DNA from 2 places in the Paraburkholderia sp. SSBN10T genome. Region 1 is predicted to be linked to the other one. Evidence: riboswitches for the same ligand, from Rfam matches in the RefSeq annotation. Region 1 holds a riboswitch; the other holds the start of a gene.
The links. Region 1 has a riboswitch for cobalamin ahead of cobW (cobalamin biosynthesis protein CobW). Riboswitches for the same ligand answer to the same signal wherever they lie in the genome.
Positions count from the first base shown of each region.

Region 2: another riboswitch for cobalamin. It lies ahead of AC1ECK_RS01020 (TonB-dependent receptor domain-containing protein); the one in region 1 lies ahead of cobW (cobalamin biosynthesis protein CobW).

Region 1 covers NZ_JBWQQI010000022.1:24,704-28,253, forward strand. Annotated here, with positions in the region: gene cobN (cobaltochelatase subunit CobN) at 1-20, opposite strand, end outside; gene cobW (cobalamin biosynthesis protein CobW) at 27-1,109, opposite strand; cobalamin riboswitch at 1,309-1,577, opposite strand; gene AC1ECK_RS28110 (cobalamin biosynthesis protein) at 1,712-2,140, shown strand; gene cobO (cob(I)yrinic acid a,c-diamide adenosyltransferase) at 2,152-2,754, shown strand; gene AC1ECK_RS28120 (cobyrinic acid a,c-diamide synthase CobB) at 2,757-3,550, shown strand, end outside.
Region 2 covers NZ_JBWQQI010000001.1:218,468-222,017, reverse strand. Annotated here, with positions in the region: gene AC1ECK_RS01020 (TonB-dependent receptor domain-containing protein) at 1-1,580, opposite strand, end outside; adenosylcobalamin (AdoCbl) riboswitch at 1,632-1,721, opposite strand; partial or broken gene AC1ECK_RS01015 (hypothetical protein) at 1,810-1,953, opposite strand; gene AC1ECK_RS01010 (putative bifunctional diguanylate cyclase/phosphodiesterase) at 1,987-3,550, opposite strand, start outside.

The DNA of each region.
Region 1 (3,550 bases):
GTGGTGCGCAGCAGATGCATGATCGATTACGCCTGCGGCTGGGCTTCAGTACGCAGCGCGGCGTCGAAAGCCGCTTGCAGCGCAGCCTGATCGAGGTCTTCGCCAATCAGCACGAAACGGCTTTGCGGCGTTTCGCCGGCTTGCCAGCGGCGGTCGAAATAGCTGTCGAAACGCCGGCCCACACCCTGAATGACGAGCCGCATCGGCGCGCCCGGCAAGGCAGCGAAGCCTTTCACGCGGTAAATCGTGTTGCTCTCGACGAGGCTTTCCAACGCGGCAATCACGCCCTCGCGCGACGGCGTTGGTGCCTGCACCACCACCGAATCGAATTCGTCGTGATGATGGTCCGCGTCCTCGGCCGAGCCGTGATGATCGTGGCGCAGATGAATCGTCGCCTCCGAAGCGGCCTCCAGACCGAGCAGCGTGTGCAGATCCAGTTGCCCCCTATGCGCGCGCACCACCTTGACCTGCGCCGGAATCTCTTCGCGGATCAACGCTTCGACCGCGCCTTGCTGCGCCTCGCCGAGCAGATCCGTCTTGTTCAGGATCACGAGGTCCGCAGCCGACAACTGGTCTTCGAACAGTTCATGCAGCGGCGATTCGTGGTCGAGGTTCGGATCGGCCTTGCGTTGTGCGTCCACCGCCACCGGGTTGTCGGCAAACTGGCCGCTGGCCGCCGCCGGGCCGTCCACGACCGTCACTACCGCATCCACCGTGAAGCTGTTCTTGATCGCAGGCCAGTTGAAGGCCTGCACCAGCGGCTTCGGCAAGGCGAGACCGGAAGTTTCGATCAGCACATGATCGATCTGCGCGCGGCGTTCCACCAGTTGTTCCATGACCGGGAAGAATTCTTCCTGCACGGTGCAGCAGAGGCAGCCGTTGGCCAGTTCATACAATTGGCCTTCGGTCTCGTTGCCGTTTTCGTCGCAACCGATGCCGCAGCCCTTGAGGATCTCGCCGTCGATGCCGAGTTCGCCGAACTCGTTGACGATCACCGCAATGCGCTTGCCGCCTGCGTGCTGAAGAATATGCCGCAGCAGCGTGGTCTTGCCGCTGCCGAGAAAGCCTGTCACGACGGTGACGGGGATTTTGCGCATGGAGTTCTGCATGGTCAATCCGTCCAAAGGTGTTTCACATTGGGCATGCCGGCGAAGTCGCGCAACGGGGCTGACAGCGCGAATGCATCGCCGGCGGGTGCGAGAGAGTTTCAGATGAAACGCGGGGACGAATCACGGCGCGCCAGCAGCGCCAGGCAAGCATCGTGAAGTGGTGAACCGAAATGGTGGACAAGACGCCGCATCCCCGCAGCGCCAACCCTCTTCTCTGGCCGGTATCCGGGCTGGCGAAAACGCCGCTTCCCCTTCCCAGGCGAGGGATTTCTCGCCCAGTGGTTGCATGCGTGCGCGACCTTGCGCGCAGGCACTGAAGCCGGCTTTGCACCGCTTGCGCGATGCCTTCGCTTACCGTTGCGGGGGCAGCACAGGTTGGTCCGGTCTGTTGCAGGCGGACACCCTGTTTCCCGTTTAACTGCGCACGCTCAGAACGCGCGCGCGAGCACCAAAGTGCGTGGGAGTTTAGGCCTGCGAGCCCCGCGCGTCAAGGCAGCCGGCCGTGCGACTTCGGCAGTCGCTTGTGATATCGTATGCGCGCGTTTGGTGCCAGCACGTGCGTTCGCACGTCGCGCGCCGTCGCGCATGACATGTGGCACCGCATGACCCAACACTCCGAACACGACGCCAGGACCCTCAGCGTCGGCATAGGCTGCAGACAGCACACCTCCGTGGAGCAGATCGGCGCAGCCGTGCACGCCGCGCTCGGCGCCTATCCGTTCGCGGCGATTCGAACCGTTGCCACCATCGACTCCAAAGCCCTGGAACCCGGCCTGCTCGAATTCTGCGCGCGTCATGCGCTGCCTTTGCGGACCTTCAGCCGCGCTGAGATCGCCACCGTGTCCGGCCTACCGACACCGTCGGCCGCCGCCCGCGCGCATCTCGGCGTCGACGGCGTCTGCGAGCCGTGCGCGCTGCTCGCCGCGCCCGCCGGCCGCCTGCTCGTCGCGAAGACGGTGCTCGACGGCGTGACCGTGGCGATCGCGGTGCAGGCGGCCGCCTCGGCTCCACACTCAACCGAATCCACCTAACCTCATCTTCCATGAAAACCGATCCCGAAGCGCATCTGCGCATGACCCAGCGGCGCCGCGAAGGCCACGAGAAAAAGCAGGCCGAAGCGACCATCGAAAAGGGCCTGCTGATCGTCAACACCGGCACCGGCAAAGGCAAGACCACGGCCGCGTTCGGCATGGCCGTGCGCGTGCTCGGCCACGGCATGCGGCTCGGCGTGGTGCAGTTCATCAAGGGCGCGCTGCACACTTCGGAGCGCGATTTTCTCGGCAAGATCGCCAGCTGCGATTTCGTCACGATGGGCGACGGCTACACGTGGAATACCCAGAACCGCGATGCCGACATCGCCACGGCCCGCAAGGGCTGGGACGAAGCGCGCCGGATGATCGAAAGCGGCGAGTATCAGATGGTGATTCTCGACGAGCTGAACACGGTGCTGAAATACGAATACCTGCCGCTCGACGAAGTGCTGACGGTCGTCAACGCGCGCCCTGCGATGCTGCATGTGGTGATCACCGGACGCCACGCGCCGGATGCGCTGATCGAAGCGGCCGATCTCGTCACCGAGATGCGCATCGTCAAGCATCCGTATCGCGAGCAGCACGTGAAAGCGCAACGCGGCGTGGAATTCTGAGCATGCCGTCCTGTCCCGCCCTGTTCATCAGCGCACCGGCTTCCGGTCAGGGCAAAACCACGATCACAGCCGGTCTTGCCCGCTACCACCAGCGGCAAGGGCGGCGTGTGCGCGTCTTCAAGACCGGTCCGGATTTTCTGGACCCGATGATCCTCGCCCGCGCCAGCGGCGCGCCGGTGCTGTCGCTCGACCTGTGGATGGTCGGCGAGCACGCCTGCCGCGAACTGCTCGCGCAGGCGGCGGCCGAGGCCGACCTGATCCTGATCGAAGGCGTGATGGGGCTTTACGACGGCACGCCCAGCAGCGCCGATCTTGCCACCGCCTTCGGCGTGCCGGTGGTAGCGGTGATTTCAGCCAAAGCGATGGCCCAGACCTTCGGCGCGGTTGCCTTCGGCCTCGCGCAATTCCGGCCTGAAGTGCCGTTTCATGGCGTGTTCGCCAACCGGGTCGGCTCGGCGCGCCATGCGCAGATGCTGCAAGAGGCGTTGCCGGCCGGCATGCGCTGGACCGGACATATCGGCAGCGCGGACGAGATCGAATTGCCCGAGCGGCATCTCGGCCTGCACCAGGCCGGCGAGGTCGACGATCTGGACGCAAGGCTCGATCGCGCTGCGGACGCGCTCGCCGCAACGCCGCTGGCCGAGCTGCCGCCCGCGGTGAAATTCGATGCGCCCGTCAGCGCGCCGTTACCGCGTCGGCTCGCCGGCAAGCACATCGCGATTGCCCGCGATGCGGCGTTCTCCTTCATCTACCCGGCCAACGTGACACTGCTCGAAGCATTGGGCGCGCGGGTCAG
Region 2 (3,550 bases), on a different contig from region 1:
GCGCTGACAGCCGTGGATTGGCCGAGGGTGCCCTTGTACGAGAGATCGAGACCCTGGATGTGCGCCCGGCCGATGTTCACGGGCAGGAAAGTGACCGAGTTGTAGTTGATGAGGTCGTGCACGCGCGTGTCATACAAAGCAGCCGTGAAGGTGCCGAACGACGTAGCGGCATCCAGTGCGGCTTCGACCGTATCGCTGCGCTCGGGCAGCAGGTTCGGGTTCGCATACCCCGGGTAATACAGGTCGTCGAACGTCGGCAGACGGAATGCATTGCCGTACGAGAGGCGTGCCGTATAGACCGGGGTAATCGCATAAGCGAGCGCGAGATTGCCGGTATTGACCGACTGGCCCTGGACAATCTCGTGGCGGCCGGCCAGGAACACCGTCAAATCACCGAGCGTAGCCGATTGATGCAGCGAAACGGCCGAATCGTTGCGTGTCGGCACACCGGTGGGGATATCGAACGGCAGGAAGGCTTGCTCGCGGGAGAAATCGTAGGCGAGCTTGGTCTCGCCGGACAGCGGCAGACCGAAGAGCGTCAGGCCTTTTTCCTGATGAGTCAGCGAGGTCGATGTGCTGAAGCGCGTCGAGTCGATCTCATCGCTCGGGATAGCGGGGTTGTTCGCGTAGACGAACTGACGATCCGTCGCGTAGCCGACCGACTGGTCGAACTGGGTAAACGGCGTGATATCCAGATGGAACGCCAGACCCGTCGTCAACTGATGATCGAGCTGCCGGTCGTTGCCGCCTGCGTTGTCGTAAGAGAGATCGGACCGGTGATACAGCATGAAGGTGGAGATCGACCAGTTGTCGTGCGCATAACCGAGCCGCGCATCCACGTCCTGCGCATGATAAGGATTCCGACCGTCTTCGTGCCCGTAGGCATTCGGCCGGGTCGCATCGATCCCCGCCGTGTTGTAGTCATGCAGGCCTACTGAGTAAGTAAGGCCGGACAATGCAGAAAGCGGACCGGTGGCAGGAATACTGCCGGAGGTGCGCACTTGCGTATCGAAGGTCTTGTTCGAGCCGCCGCCCACGGAGACCGTAGTCTGGTTCGGCTGATTCGAGGCATGGTTCGTGAAGAGCTGCACGACGCCGCCCACCGCATCGGCGCCGAACGACGCGGCCGCAGGGCCTGAAATCACTTCGACGCGATCGAACGCGGAGGTCGGAAGATCAGCCCATTCGGCTACGCCCGTGGTTGCGGAACCAACCCGGATGCCGTCGATAAAGACCGCGACCTGATTTGCCGACGAACCACGGATGCTGACGGAGGCGGAAGAACCGGGGCCGCCGTTTTGCGAAATCGTGACCCCGGGCAGCGTCGCGAGGGCCTGCGTGATGCTCGGGTCGGCCGGCGACAGACGGTCCAGATCCGCACGGGTCAGAACCTGGGTCGAGGCATAACGCTGGTCGAACGACTGCGGCAAGTGCTGCGTGTCGCCGGTGACGAGGATATTCGGCAAAGTGGTGACAGCCGATGCCTGGTCCGGTTGTTGTAAGGACGAATCGTCCGCATGCGCCATCTGCCAGCCCGACACGGTCAGGGCAGATGTCATGATCAAGTGACGCAACTTCATACTGGGGAATATCTCCTGGGGATTACGCGCCCCAAAGTCGGAAAGGAGGGATACGACGCCGAGGTCTGACTTCCGGTCCGTGCTGAAACCGGTCACAGTGGCGCGACCGCGCTGGATTTACACCAGCTTCCACGAGTCGTACGCGCGCATTTTACTTCTGAATCCACGCACGCCCAAAACCCCGTCTGGAATAACTCACGGACGGGGTATCAAGCGCTACGCGAAACGTTCAGGCGGCGGCTGTGTGGTTGCGCTCCACCTCAAGCCTCTGCCGCAAGGTACGCGCCGCCGCGATCATGTTGCTCAAGGCGGCTTCCACCTCCGCGCTGGGCACGCGCGGCGAATGGGCGTCGTAGACGCCCGGGCCGATTCCGTTCGGATGTTGGAAGAGTCCGGCGTCGACTGATCAGGCTCCCGCGCGTGGCGCGATATTGCCCTGGCGCAGCAGCTCGCCGGCACGAGCGGCCCCCACCGCTTCGCTGAAACGGAAACCTTGCGCACTCGTCGCCCGGTTCGTTGCAGCCAGTAGCGCCCGCTGTTGCTCGGTCTCCACGCCTTGGGCAATGACCCCGATCCCGATACTGTGCGCAAAGCTGACGATGGCGCGGATCGTCGCTGCACTCGCGGGGTCGCTGGTAGAGCGGTGGATGAGGGATTGCGCGATCTTCAGATGGTTCACGCGATAAGCCTTGACGTACTCGAACGAGGCGAACTCGCTACCGAAATCGTCAATGGCGATCTTCGCGCCGAGCGCGTGTAGCTGCGGGAGTATGTCGCTGCGTGCCCACGACAACCTGGCCAGCGTCGCCTCAGTCACGTCGAATTCCAGAGCGGAGGGGGCGAGATGCCACTTCGCGGCGGTTTCGGCGACATCGCGCACAAACGCTTGAGCGCTCCTGAGTTCGAACAGAGACAGATTGATCGCGATCATCAGCGGGGCCACCCCCTCGTCGCGCCAGGCTCTCATTTGCCGGCACGCCTCGTCCAGCACCCAGTGCCCAAGCGCCGCCATGGTGCCGTCCCTCTCGGCGATCGGGATAAACACACCGGGAGCAATGAGACCTCGCGCCGGATGATGCCAGCGAACCAGGCCTTCCATCCCGAGAATGTTTCCCGAAGATAACTCGACCTCGGGCTGGTACTGGAGCTCCACCTCGCCGCGCTCAAGCGCGCCGCTCAGATCGTCTGCGAGTGCGACACGTTCGAGCACCTGCTGGTCGAGTTCGTCAGAATGAAAGCGATAGCGGTTGCCGCCCTCACGCTTCGCACGGTAGAGCGCCAACTCGGCCTGCGTCAGCATGTCGTCCGCGCCACTGTCGCTCTCTACGTACGCGCGGATGCCAAGGCTCACGGAGATACGCACATCGTGGCCATTGAGCAGATAGGGAGCCGCCAGCGCCGTTTGGAGCTGCGCAGCCAGTGCCCCGGCGTCCGCCGGCTCGGCCAGCTCGCCCTGCAGCACGGCAAACGTGTTACCGCCTAACCTGGCAACCGAGCGGGCACCCGGCCCGCATTCGTGAATGCAGTTCCTGAGACGCGCCGACACTTCCCGAAGCAACAGGTCGCCGATCGGGTCACCCAGTCTCTCGTTGATCAGCTTGAAGCGGTCGAGATCGACGAGGAGAATCGCAAACGGCATGGCGCCATGTCGGGCCGCGGCGAACGCCTGGCGCACCTGCGCGAGGAAGCCGGCGCGAGTCGCCAAACCCGTAAGCGCATCGACGTCGGCGAGCTGCGCGATCTTTTCCTCCGCTGCCTTGCGCTCGGTAATGTCGACGATGATTCCTTCAACTTCGATTAGCCGTCCATCCTTGTCGCGGACCGGGATGTAGCGATTCTCGACGCAACGGCAAGCGCCGTCGGCAGTGCGCAAGCGGAACTCGATTGAGACGCCTCCGGCATCCTTTTCCAGCACTCGCGCGAGTGCCGCATCGACCTTGGCCTGGTCCTCCGGGTCGACAAGCTCGTTG